Regions from separate parts of the Cohaesibacter intestini genome, predicted to be linked through region 2. Evidence: predicted binding sites of a transcription regulator. Region 2 holds the regulator's gene; each other region holds the start of a gene.
The links. Region 2 encodes PhoB, which activates phosphate uptake and scavenging genes when phosphate is short. Its sites were predicted from a motif close to TGTCATNNANCTGTCAT; they were not measured.
Positions count from the first base shown of each region.

Region 1: a site for PhoB is predicted at 2,584-2,600, ahead of DSD30_RS04520 (arsenate-mycothiol transferase ArsC). Genes of this name have one in related genera too.
Region 3: a site for PhoB is predicted at 1,987-2,003, ahead of phnG (phosphonate C-P lyase system protein PhnG). Genes of this name have one in related genera too.

Region 1 covers NZ_QODK01000001.1:1,050,387-1,054,584, forward strand. Annotated here, with positions in the region: gene sdhA (succinate dehydrogenase flavoprotein subunit) at 1-1,468, shown strand, start outside; gene DSD30_RS04515 (succinate dehydrogenase iron-sulfur subunit) at 1,570-2,352, shown strand; gene DSD30_RS04520 (arsenate-mycothiol transferase ArsC) at 2,719-3,168, shown strand; gene fbaA (class II fructose-bisphosphate aldolase) at 3,404-4,198, shown strand, end outside.
Region 2 covers NZ_QODK01000001.1:24,076-28,273, reverse strand. Annotated here, with positions in the region: gene DSD30_RS00145 (L,D-transpeptidase family protein) at 1-1,234, shown strand, start outside; gene phoB (phosphate regulon transcriptional regulator PhoB) at 1,312-2,010, opposite strand; gene phoU (phosphate signaling complex protein PhoU) at 2,152-2,823, opposite strand; gene pstB (phosphate ABC transporter ATP-binding protein PstB) at 2,900-3,703, opposite strand; gene pstA (phosphate ABC transporter permease PstA) at 3,808-4,198, opposite strand, start outside.
Region 3 covers NZ_QODK01000003.1:701,285-705,482, reverse strand. Annotated here, with positions in the region: gene DSD30_RS13850 (carbon-phosphorus lyase complex subunit) at 1-767, opposite strand, end outside; gene phnH (phosphonate C-P lyase system protein PhnH) at 769-1,419, opposite strand; gene phnG (phosphonate C-P lyase system protein PhnG) at 1,419-1,907, opposite strand; gene phnF (phosphonate metabolism transcriptional regulator PhnF) at 2,180-2,944, shown strand; gene DSD30_RS13830 (YbhB/YbcL family Raf kinase inhibitor-like protein) at 3,090-3,554, shown strand; gene DSD30_RS13825 (hypothetical protein) at 3,644-3,982, shown strand; gene DSD30_RS13820 (response regulator transcription factor) at 4,113-4,198, shown strand, end outside.

The sequences.
Region 1 (4,198 bases), 1.0 Mb from region 2:
GCGTCCGTTCGGTGGCCACATGCAGAATTTCGGTGAAGGTCCCGCCGTTCAGCGTACCTGCGCTGCCGCTGACCGTACCGGTCACGCGATCCTGCATACCCTCTATGGCCAGTCGATCCGCAACAATGCCGAATTCTACATCGAGTATTTCGCGCTTGATCTGATGATGAGTGATGATGGCGTTTGTGAAGGCGTGGTTGCCTGGAACCTCGACGATGGCACCATCCATCGCTTCAATGCGAAAATGGTTGTGATCGGCACCGGTGGTTATGGCCGCGCCTACTTCTCTGCAACCTCGGCCCACACCTGCACGGGTGACGGCAACGCCATGGTGGCCCGCGCTGGTCTGCCACTGCAGGATATGGAATTCGTTCAGTTCCACCCAACCGGCATCTACGGCTCTGGCTGTCTGATCACCGAGGGTGCCCGCGGTGAGGGTGGCTATCTGGTCAACTCCGAAGGCGAGCGCTTCATGGAGCGTTATGCGCCATCTGCCAAGGATCTGGCCTCGCGTGACGTTGTCTCGCGCTGCATGACCATGGAGATCCGTGAAGGCCGCGGTGTTGGTCCTGATAAAGACCATATCTTCCTGCATCTGGATCACCTCGATCCGGCCATTCTGGCTGAGCGTCTGCCGGGCATTTCCGAAAGTGCGGAAATCTTTGCCGGCGTCGATCTGACCAAGGAACCGATTCCGGTTCTGCCGACCGTTCACTACAATATGGGTGGTATTCCAACCAACTATTGGGGTGAAGTGCTGGCACCGACCAAAGATGATCCAAATGCCGTTGCACCGGGCCTGATGGCTGTGGGTGAAGCTGCCTGTGCGTCCGTTCATGGCGCCAACCGTCTTGGTTCCAACTCCCTGATCGACCTTGTGGTCTTTGGCCGTGCGGCGGCGATCAAGGCAGCGGAAGTCATTGACAAGGAAGCTGCGATCCCAACGCCGAATCTGGCTTGCTTCGACAAGATCATGGACAATTTCGATAATGTCCGTCATGCCAACGGTCCAACTCCGACTGCTGATCTGCGCCTGAAAATGCAGAAGAGCATGCAGAACAACGCTGCCGTGTTCCGTACACAGGAAACGCTCGAGCAGGGTTGCAAGGAGATGAAAGATCTCTGGGGCGAAATGGCTGACATGAATGTGTCCGACCGTTCGCTGGTCTGGAACTCGGATTTGATGGAATCCCTCGAACTTCAGAACCTGATGGCCAACGCTCTGCCAACGGTTGTCGGCGCTGAAGCCCGTAAGGAAAGCCGCGGCGCGCACGCTCGTGAAGACTATAAAGATGGTCCGATGGGTGGTCGTGACGACGAAAACTGGCGCAAACATACGCTGGCATGGCTGGAAGAAGATGGCACCACGCGCCTCGACTATCGTCCGGTCGTTCTGGATCCGCTGACCACCCCTGATGAAGGTGGCATCGATCCGGCCAAGATTGCGCCGAAAGCCCGCGTCTATTGATGCGCCCGCTGTCGGGCAGCTCTGGCTGCCCGGCCTTTTCGAATTTGATGTCCATGATCGTTGGGAACGATCTGGACGAGACCCGATAACGGAGCGAAAAGATGGTTGAACTTGCGCTGCCGAAAAATTCAGTGATCAAGGAAGGCAAGACTTGGCCAAAGCCTGAAGGCGCGACCAACTTGACCGAGTTCAGCATTTACCGCTGGAATCCTGACGACGGCAAAAACCCACAGATGGACACCTACTTTGTCGACCGCGAAGATTGCGGCCCGATGGTGCTGGATGGTCTGCTGTATATCAAAGACAAGATCGATCCAACCCTGACCCTGCGCCGCTCTTGCCGCGAAGGGATCTGTGGTTCCTGTGCAATGAATATCGATGGGGCCAACACGCTGGCCTGTACCTTCGGTATGGATCAGGTGAAGAGCAAGGTCATCAAGATCTATCCACTGCCGCATATGATGGTGGTCAAGGATCTGGTGCCGGATCTGAACAATTTCTATGCCCAGCATGCCGCTGTCGAACCTTATCTGAAGACCGACACGCCCGCGCCGGAAACCGAATGGCTACAGAGCCACGAAGACCGCGCCAAGCTCGATGGTCTTTATGAGTGTGTTCTGTGCGCCAGCTGCTCGACCTCCTGCCCATCCTACTGGTGGAATGGCGAACGGTATCTTGGCCCTGCTGCGTTGCTGCAAGCCTATCGCTGGATCATCGACAGCCGCGACGAATATACCGGCAAACGTCTTGATCAGGTTGATGATGTGTTTGGTGCCTTCCGTTGCCACACCATCATGAACTGCACCAAGGTGTGCCCGAAAGGCTTGAACCCGGCCAAGGCAATTGCCGAGATCAAACGTATGCTCGTCGAGCGTTCGATTTAAGCGAAGGCTGGTTGCGCACCGCGTGGTGCAAGACTCAAAACACATTTAGAAAGGCCGTTCCGTTTCTCGGAGCGGCCTTTTTGTTTGCTTTGTTGCCATTCAATCTCTGGATTGCAAGATTTGGAGTTGCAATCCTTGCATCTTGTAAGTAGGTGATATCAAAATTTCCAAATTCTCTTATTGCGTAACAATTAAATTATTTTTGTATAACAAGCGGTCAGCCGCGATCCCTGTCATGGGGCTGTAGGAAAAGTGGGTTACTTCGCCATCGGGCACCAGCCGTCACTCAGGTGCCAGTCTTTATTCCGGCACTAAAAGTCAATCAGGCACCAAGTCATTTTTGCAATCTCAGTGAGGGAGGCTCACATGCTGCAAACGAATATCCTGTTTGTCGATGAACATAACAATGGTCGCAGCATTCTGGCCGAAGCCTATTTCAATCATCATCAGGAAGCTGTCAGGGCTTTCAGTGCCGGTTTTGAGCCTGATGCCGCTCTGTCGAGAAAGCTCTTTGATGTGCTGCGCGAAGAGAAGTTTGCGCCTGAGGATTATTGCCCCAAGCCGATCGATATCTTTCTGCAACCCTATTCACCACACATTGATCTGATCATTCGTTTCGCGCCGATGGTCAAGGCCTACAAGATGCCGCTGTTTGCCAATCGGCCTACGGTGTTGACCCTGCATGTCGGTGAGGCCGGTCACGCAGACGCTCCGGCGGGCAGTCGGCGGGCACTGCGCTCCTGCTTCGCTGATCTGCAACTGGCGCTCGACCGGGCACTGGCCAATGGACAATTGCCCGGAATTCGGGCCGCCTAGAGCTCGGAGGATTGATTGTCCGTCCCATGTTGCGGGGACTGTGGCTGGGGCGTCGGTCCGGTGCCTGTGCTCTGCTGAGCGGGGATATAAGGATCTTCACAGGGGTGTAAAAATCCGTTCCAACCAGCGAAAATATATTCTACTTTTGTCTGATGTTGCTAGACGAAGGCAGGGGAATGCTCTATTCGATTAGCAAGTCTTCATTCATTTCAAAGACACTACAGGAGATATCAGCGTGAGCGGAATCAAACTGCGCCCCGGCGTCGTCACAGGCGACGAATATTTGCAACTTCTGGAAGCCTGCAAGGAAGGTGGATACGCGCTGCCTGCCGTCAACGTGACCGGTACAAACAGCCTCAATGCCGTTCTGGAAGCGGCCGCCAAAGCCAAGTCGGACATCATCGTGCAGATGTCCAACGGTGGTGCGCAGTTCTATGCTGGTCAGGGTGCGCCTGACGCGATGCGCGCGCGGGTGCTCGGCTCTGTGTCCATTGCTCAGCATGTTCACTTGCTGGCTGAAGAATATGGCATCTGCGTTGTTCTGCATACCGACCACTGCAACCGCAAGCTTCTGCCTTGGGTCGACGGTCTGTTGGATCATGGCGAGAAGCATTTTGCCGCGACCGGTCGTCCGCTCTATACCTCGCACATGATTGACCTGTCTGAAGAGTCCCTCGAGGACAATGTTGGCACCTGTGCAGACTATCTCAAGCGCATGGCTCCGATGGGTATGAGCCTTGAAATCGAGCTGGGCGTCACTGGTGGCGAAGAAGATGGTATCGGCAAAGAGCTCGAAGAGGGGGATGCAGAAAATCCGAACCTCTACACCCAGCCGGAAGACGTGCTGTATGCCTATGATGAACTGTCCAAGATCGGTCACTTCACCGTGGCTGCTTCCTTCGGCAACGTCCATGGTGTCTATGCGCCGGGCAACGTCAAGCTGCGCCCTGAAATCCTGAAACATTCTCAGGCTCTGGTGTCCAAAGAGCGCGGCGGTGGCGAGAAGCCATTGAGCCTCGTCTTCCATGGT
Region 2 (4,198 bases):
TCTGGAAAAGCGTCGCCGCCATTTCTCCAACCTCTATAACAGCGCACCAATGCCTTACATGCAGCGCCTGACATGGTCTGGCATTGCCTTGCATGAATCCAATTCTGTGCCGAGCTATCCGGCGTCCCATGGCTGCATCCGGTTGCCCAACGGCTTTGCCAAAAAGCTTTTCAGCCTCACCGAGCGTGGCGCCCATGTGGTGATAGCCAATCGTGATGCTGCACCGGAACTGATTGCCCATCCGGTGCTGTTCCAGCCAGAGGAAATGACCTCTTTCGACAAACTGTCGTCTGTGCAGGCAGCCGAACGCCAGGCCACCAAGACCTTTGGCAAGGTTGCCCTCCTGTCCGACAAGCCACCGCTTGATCCGTTGGCCCATCAAATGGCCAAGCGCCTCAACCGGTTTGCTGAAATCCGCCAGAGCGACAAGCCCTTGCGTATTTTCATCACCCGTCAGGCCAAAGGCAATCTGGTCCATGAAGTCCAGACCTTGCTGAACAAACTGGGCTTTGATGCGGGCGCGCCCGATGGCCTTGTGGGCAAAATGACACTGAGTGCTGTCAACGCTTTTGTCGCTTCCAAGAAAGACAGCATCGAAAGCCGCCAGTCTTCAATCTCCAGCAAGATCGATCAGACCCTGCTGGCGCAATTGTATCAGGCAGCAGGCAAGGGCGCAGTGCCGACTGGCCACCTCTTTGTGCGTCACAATTTCAAGCCCCTGTTCGATGCTCCGATCCAGATCCGCAATCCCGAGCAAGCGCTCGGCGCCCACCTCTTCACCGCGTCGCTTTCGCGTGAAGAAGAAGGTAAGCTTGATTGGCGGGCGCTGGCTCTTGGTGACATGCTGACAGCCAGGCTGCAAGACCGCTATGGGGTGACTGATCCGGGCGCCGATGATGGGATCGTGGCGTCCACAGACATTCTCGATCGTGTCATCATTCCTGATCATGTCCGCGCGCAGGTTAATCACCTGATTGGCAATGGTGCATCGCTCACCATATCCGATCGTGGCTTCAGCCGCGAAACCACGCCACAAGGCACGGATTTCATTGTGTTGACCAAACCCTCCTTGCCGAAATATGCCAAGAAGACGCCGGCCAAGGTCAAGAAACAGCGCGTGGTGAGAAAAATCACCAAGCCCAAGCGCTCCGTGGCCGAGGTGAAAAAACCGAAACGGCGCGGCCTCTTCGGTCTGTTCAAGAAGCGCAACACGGATCAGGTCGCCAGCCGCTAGGCTGTGATACAAACAGAACAAACAAAAAAACCGGCTCTACAACAAGGGCCGGTTTTTTGTCGATCAATATAACCGGATCACTCAACCGCAAATTGGTCATCGAAGCTGTAGCCTGAGCCACGCACGGTGCGGATGGGATCTTTCACCCGGCCCCGATTGATGGTTTTGCGCAGGCGCCCCACATGGACATCTACGGTCCGCTCGTCGACATAGACATCATGGCCCCAGACCCCATCGAGCAGCTGTTCGCGGGAATAGACACGACCCGGATTCTGCATCAGAAATTCCAGCAGACGATATTCGGTCGGGCCCAGATTGACCTCGCGATTGGCGCGTTTGACGCGATGGGTCTCCCGGTTTAGCTCCAAATCTCCGGCCTTAAGGATGGTTGCGACCAGATCCGGGCTGGCCCGGCGCAGGATTGCCCGCACACGGGCCATCAGCTCCGGTACGGAGAAGGGCTTGACCACATAATCATCAGCACCAGTGGAAAGTCCGCGAATGCGCTCGGATTCCTCGCCCCGCGCCGTCAGCATGATGACGGGGAGCTTGAGGGTTTTCGGTTTCGCACGCAAGCGCCTGCACAATTCGATGCCAGACAGTCCCGGCAGCATCCAATCCAGAAGCAGCAGGTCTGGAAGGGTTTCCTGCAACCTGCTCTCCGCTTCATCACCGCGGGCAATAACCTCTACCTGATAGCCTTCGGCTTCCAGATTGTAACGCAGAAGAAGGCTAAGGGCTTCTTCATCCTCCACGATCATTACTTTGGGGCTCATAGCCAAATGTTCCACATTCCGAAGATCCGTGCCAGCAGGGGCAAAAAATCGGATCATACCTTCAAGTTGGCACGACATCCAAGACGACGTCATGCCCGTTTTTGATGGACGATGTCAGGAGACCAGACGGCTCCTTGAGCATCACAGGGGACGATCGTCCATCGTATGCCCGGTTTTCACATAATAGATCGTTTCAGCGATGTTGGTTGCATGATCTCCGACGCGTTCGAGATGTTTGGCAGCAAACAGCAGGTTGGTGCAAACGGTGATGTTGCGTGGATCTTCCATCATGTAAGTGAGGAACTCACGGAACAACGAATTGTACAGGGCATCCACTTCACGGTCCTTCTGGACCACGGCCAATGCCACATTCTCGTCGTGGGCGGTATAGGCATCCAGCGTCCGGCGCAGCTGGTCAAGAGTGATCTCGGCCATATGCTCGATGCCGTGCATCAACTGCTTTGGATGGCTGCGGCCTTCCAGAGCCAAGGCGTTGCGGGCAATATTCTTGCCCAGATCGGCAACGCGCTCCAGATCGATGGAAATGCGCAGGGCTGCCACAATCTCACGCAAGTCCTTCGCCATTGGTTGGCGACGGGCGATGGTGAGAACGGCTTTCTCTTCGATTTCCTGATCCAGCTTGTTGATGAGCGCATCCTTTGCGACCGTTGCATGGGCCGCACTCATGTCCATGCGGACCAGAGAACTAACAGCTTCTTCCACCATGCGCTCTGCATGGCCACCCATTTCGGCAATGCGGCCGGTCAGCTCGCGCAGGTCGTCATCATAGGACGAGACAATATGATCAGACATTCTTGGTATTCCCCTGATAGTCGCTCATTTGGCGGCCAGAATGTGCTGATTCCAGCCTGCCGCGAAGTCAAAAAGCTTAGCCGAAGCGGCCGGTGATATAGTCCTGCGTCCGCTGATCTTTCGGGTTGGTAAAGATCATATCGGTTTGGCCTTCCTCGACGAGATTGCCAAGATGGAAGAAAGCGGTGCGCTGAGACACACGGGCAGCCTGCTGCATGGAGTGGGTCACGATGACGATGGTGTAATTCTCGCGCAATTCGTCAATCAGCTCCTCAACCTTTGCCGTGGCGATCGGGTCAAGGGCCGAGCAGGGCTCATCCATCAGGATGACTTCCGGGCTGACCGCGATGGCGCGCGCAATGCACAGGCGCTGTTGCTGCCCACCGGACAGGCCGGTGCCTGGCTCATCAAGGCGGTCCTTGATTTCTTCAAACAGACCGGCCTTCTGCAAGGAAGAGACGACAACCTCTTCCATCTCTGCCTTGTTGCGGCAAAGACCGTGAATGCGCGGGCCATAGGCCACATTCTCGAAGATGCTCTTGGGGAATGGGTTGGGCTTCTGGAACACCATGCCAACGCGGGCACGCAGCTCGACCACATCCACCTTTGGGTCGTAAATGTCACTGTCGCCAAGCTTGATGGCGCCGCCGACGCGACAAATGTCGATCGTGTCATTCATCCGGTTCAGGCAACGCAAGAAAGTCGACTTGCCACAGCCGGACGGGCCGATCAGTGCGGTGACCTGATTTTCTTCGATCTTCAGATCGACATCGAACAGAGCCTGCTTCTCACCATAATGGACGGTGACTTTCTCGCCGGACATCTTGATCGGCTTCGCACGCGCGGAGGCGTTCTGAATATTCGGGTTGGTATCCTGCATGGTCAATGCTTTCACTATCCTGTTCGGGGCTCGCTTGTTCTGAACTCGATTGACCTGTGGTCATCGGCGAGCGCGGGAATAACGTTGGTTCACGGCGTCGCTGACTACCAGCGACGCTCGAAGCGGCGACGCAGAAGCACCGCAGAAATATTCATCAGGGCGAGGAAGCCCAGAAGGATCATGATGGCAGCCGAGGTGCGCTCGACAAAGGCGCGTTCCGCTGCACCGGCCCACATGTAAATCTGGACCGGAAGGGCGGTCGCCGGATCAAACGGATTGACTGGAAAATCCTTGACGAACGCCACCATGCCGATCATCAGCAACGGTGCGGTTTCCCCAAGGGCCTGAGCCAGACCAATGATGGTGCCGGTCAGAATGCCCGGAGAGGCAAGGGGCAGCACATGGTGGAAAATGGCCTGTGTCTTGGATGCGCCAACCCCGAGGGCCGCTTCCCGGATGGACGGTGGAACCGCCTTCAAGGCAGAGCGGGTGGCG
Region 3 (4,198 bases), on a different contig from region 2:
ATGCGACCAATGGAGACCGCAAAGCCCAGCTCTGGCACCTCGACCATGACATCCACTTCACCAATGCGGATTTCGCCAGCGAAGGGATGGTTGCGGCCATAGCCGCGCTGGGTGGAATAGCCGAGCGCCAACAGGAAGCCCTCATCGCCACGGGACAGAGCTTGAAGGCGCTGGTCGCGGGTGAGCGGGAAATCGAGCGGCTTGCGGGTGATGTCGCCGGGCTCTGGCCAGTCCTGCTTGCCCTCTGGCAGCACACCATCGGGTTCCATCAGACCTTCACCGGCAATCAGATCAGAGACGCGCAGCATGGCTTCGGCGTCATCGGCCAGTTCGGCCGTTTGGGGGGCTGGGACTTCCTCGTCGCCAGCCAAGGCAGGGTCGAGCAGACGGTGGGTATAGTCAAAGGTCGGCCCGAGGATCTGACCACCGGGCAAATCCTTGAAGGTCGCCGAAATGCGGCGCTGGATTTGCATGGCGCTGCTGTCAATCGGCTCAGAATAACCAAAGCGCGGCAAAGTGGTGCGGTAGGCGCGGGTCAGAAAGATGGCTTCGATCAAATCGCCGCGGGCCTGTTTGATGGCCAGTGAGGCCAATTCGCGATCATAAAGCGCCCCTTCACTCATCACTCGATCTACGGCCAAAGACAATTGCTCGGAAATCTGGTCAAGCGACAGGGCATCGACATCGCGATCCCCCCGGCGGCGGTCGGCCAGCAATTGGTGCGCGGCCTCGATGGCGGTTTCTCCGCCCTTTACGGCAACATACATTTCAGCGCTCTCCTGCTTTGTGGCTGTTGATCCGGGTGGTGCGTGGCAAACAGGCAATGGCGTCCGGGGCAACGAGGATCACATCGACACCGCGTGGGAAGCGGCCATTGTTGGCGGCCCATTGGTCAAGGAAGAGCGGTGAGATGGGCGTGACGCTGAAAGGTGCAGTGGTCTTAATGCCGGGACCGGACAGGCTCCAGTCGCTGTCCTTGCTCAATTCGTCCACCATGATGATCAGGGTGGTGGAGCGATCTGGGTAGTCCTGCTGGCCTTGGGCGAAACTATCGAGCGAGGCGATTTTTTGGGCGTCACTCAGCACGGCAAAGGTGGCGCGGGCTGGCTCGACCGCAAAAGGCGCGCCGACATGGAAGGTCAGCCAATCAGCGACCGCTGGCTTGGCAGCAAGGCTCTCATCGAGCCAGAGCGGCGTGTCGGCATCGGCCAAGGTGGCCAAGACTGCGCCAGCCAATGGCATCAGGCCTGCGGGTGGTCTGGCATCGGTCTTGATGGACTTGATGGTGCCCGGGCGGGCCATGGCATCCATGATGGCGCGGAAAATGCGCTGGGTCTGAAGGGTTGGCTCACTCAAACCGCCCTGCATCGCCTTGGCGGTGTCCTTTGGGCTCGGCATGTTGGGTTGTGCGCTCTGCATCAATCGTCCCCTCTGACCATGGTGAAGAAATTGACCCTTGTGGCCTGCGTTTCTGCGGCATTCTGGTTGTCGCGCTCTTTGGCGGCTTGTTCCAACGGGGTCAGGATTTGGCGTTCGATCAGATCAGCGGTGGCGCGATCCGTGGCCAAGGCGTCGATGACCGCAGCCAGCTTCGTCTTGCCCGCATCGCGGCCGAGCATGATGGCATGGCCGATGGCACCATTTTCCATCCGCACCGTGGCGCGGGTGGCCGTGGCTTCGCCAAAATTGAAAGGCGCACCGCCGCCACCGATGCGACCACGTAGGGCGATCAAACCAGTTTCCGGGCCGCGCAGCAATTCGCAGCCGGGATCCAGTTCAAGGGAAAGCCAAGCCTGCAGCAAATCTTGCTTTGGAGCATTGGCCAAAATCGATAGTCGGCGTTGGTGGGCAAGCTGGTCGGCGGAGAGCGTCTGCGGCGTCGCCTGAGAGCTTTTTTTGTCTTCCATGGGAGATCCGTCGCATCTGGGGTTTAAATTTGTCTATTTTACTAGACAACCTATTTGATCCGACTTCTACGCACCAATGGTGACAGCTATGTGACGAAGGGATCAAAGACTGATGAAAGTCCTTAGGACATTGCGCCCCCTAGCGAGGCGATTGGAAATTGCATACGCTTTCCAGCAAGATACGCAAAAGTCTGTAAGCAGGAACTGGACTACAGCAGGCAATCGCGCTAAAGGACCAATCAGACCGGGCGGTAAGATCAAAGGACCGATTGATGGCTTCCGAGACCCTGAAAAGCGAGATTGAACGGCGCAGCGGCGTGGCCCTGTGGCGACAGATTGCCGATGCGATCCGGGCGGGCATATCCTCCGGTCTTGGGGATGACAGTGGCAAGTTGCCGCCCGAGATGGAGCTGGCCAAGCAATTTGGGGTCAATCGCCATACGGTGCGTTCGGCCATTTCGGCTCTGGTCAATGATGGCATATTGCGGGCCGAACAGGGACGCGGCACCTTCATCATCGAACCCAATCGCCTGACCTATCCGATTTCCAAGCGCACACGCTTTTCTGCGGGCATGGCGGCACAGGGCACGACGGGCAGCACGGTTCTTGTGAGCTGTGACCGCGTGGCTGCCAAGCATGATGTAGCAGAGGCGTTGGGGTTGCCGCTTGATGCGCCGGTTTTCAGCGCACGGACTGTCGGAATGGGGGACGATATTCCGGTCAGCCGGTCGACATCCTGGTATGATGCAGCGCGGTTTCCCGATTTTGCTAAACAATATCAATACCTTGGCTCGGTAACCAAGGCTTTTGCTGCGTGTGGGCTGTCAGATTATGTTCGGCATTCGACCATCATTGAGGCCTATCACGCGACGGTCGATGATGTGCGGATCATGCGGCTGACGCCCGGCGCCATCGTCTTGGTCACCCATGCGATCAACCATGATCTGAAGGGACGCCCGATCGAATATTCGAAAACCCGCTTTTCAGCGGACCGGATCAATCTGGAAATAGACATGAATGAAGAGGGGCAGCGATAAGGACAATCTGTGCGAACCGGGTCTCGCGTTTCTGGCTGTGGCGCGCGCGCATTCGCCCCTTGCTTTGTCATGAAATTTCCTCAAACTCAGGTTTTACAAGACTACCATTTTCCTCGAACTACCCATTTTTATTCGGAGATTTGATATGAAATTGACTAGCCCAGATTTTAACGACGGCGATCCGCTACCGCAAAAATCCGTGTCTGCCGGTCTTGGTGGACAGGACCTTTCCCCGATTCTGGTCTGGTCCGGTGTTCCGAGCGAAGCCAAAAGCCTTGCGCTGACCTGCTATGACCCTGATGCTCCGACCGGTTCTGGCTTCTGGCACATGATCATCACCAATCTGCCGGTCACCGAAAGCGGTCAGATTGCCAGCGATTCCCTGCCGGAAAGCGCGTTGAGTGCCTTGAATGATGCGGGCACTGAAGGCTTTACCGGTGCCTATCCTCCGCCGGATGATCCAGCCCATCGTTATATCTTCACACTACATGCGCTTTCTGTTGAGGCGATTGACACAACGAGCATGACAGGGGCCTATGTCCGGTTTAATATCATGCGAAACCAGATTGCCTCTGCAAGCATCACCGGCTTCTTCAAGAATGAAGGCTGAGCCGGTCACCTCGCAGATGTAAGGATCGCACAACAAGCCAGATCGGGCCGCGAGCATCGGCCTGATCATTGTTTCGAGAAAGACAATTCATGCAACGCGTCAATCCGCTCAAACTGAACAAACTCCAGCTGCGCACCCTTGTGCTGCTGCAAATTCTCGGCCGCACCCAACCCGATGAAGCTTGGGGATCCGATGGTTCGGTGACCATCCCGCGCCTGCCCCACCCGCATGGAGACCATTTCCATGTCGGCGAATTCACCGTGCATGCAGCAGATGCCAGCGGCTTCACCAATCGGGGTGTCTGGGCTGCCTTGGCCCGCAAGGGCATGGTCAAGAGCGCCGATGTGCCGCCGGTCGTGCTGACCAAGGAAGGCCTTGATTATCTGACGGGTCTCGACAAGCATTTCCTCGAAAAATCTGACCACTGAGATTGCCTGCGGGCCTGACGATCATCGGTTGCCATATACAGATGTACATCTGGACAAGGGCAACAGTTGGGACCAGACTTTTATGAGGGAACAGAACCCAAAACAGCCGTTTTCAGGGAGTTAGACCGATATGCGCATCATTCTGGCAGATGATCATCCGCTTTATCGGTCTGGCATGACGCTGTTGCTGGAAGACCTGTTTCCCGGTTCCAAGGT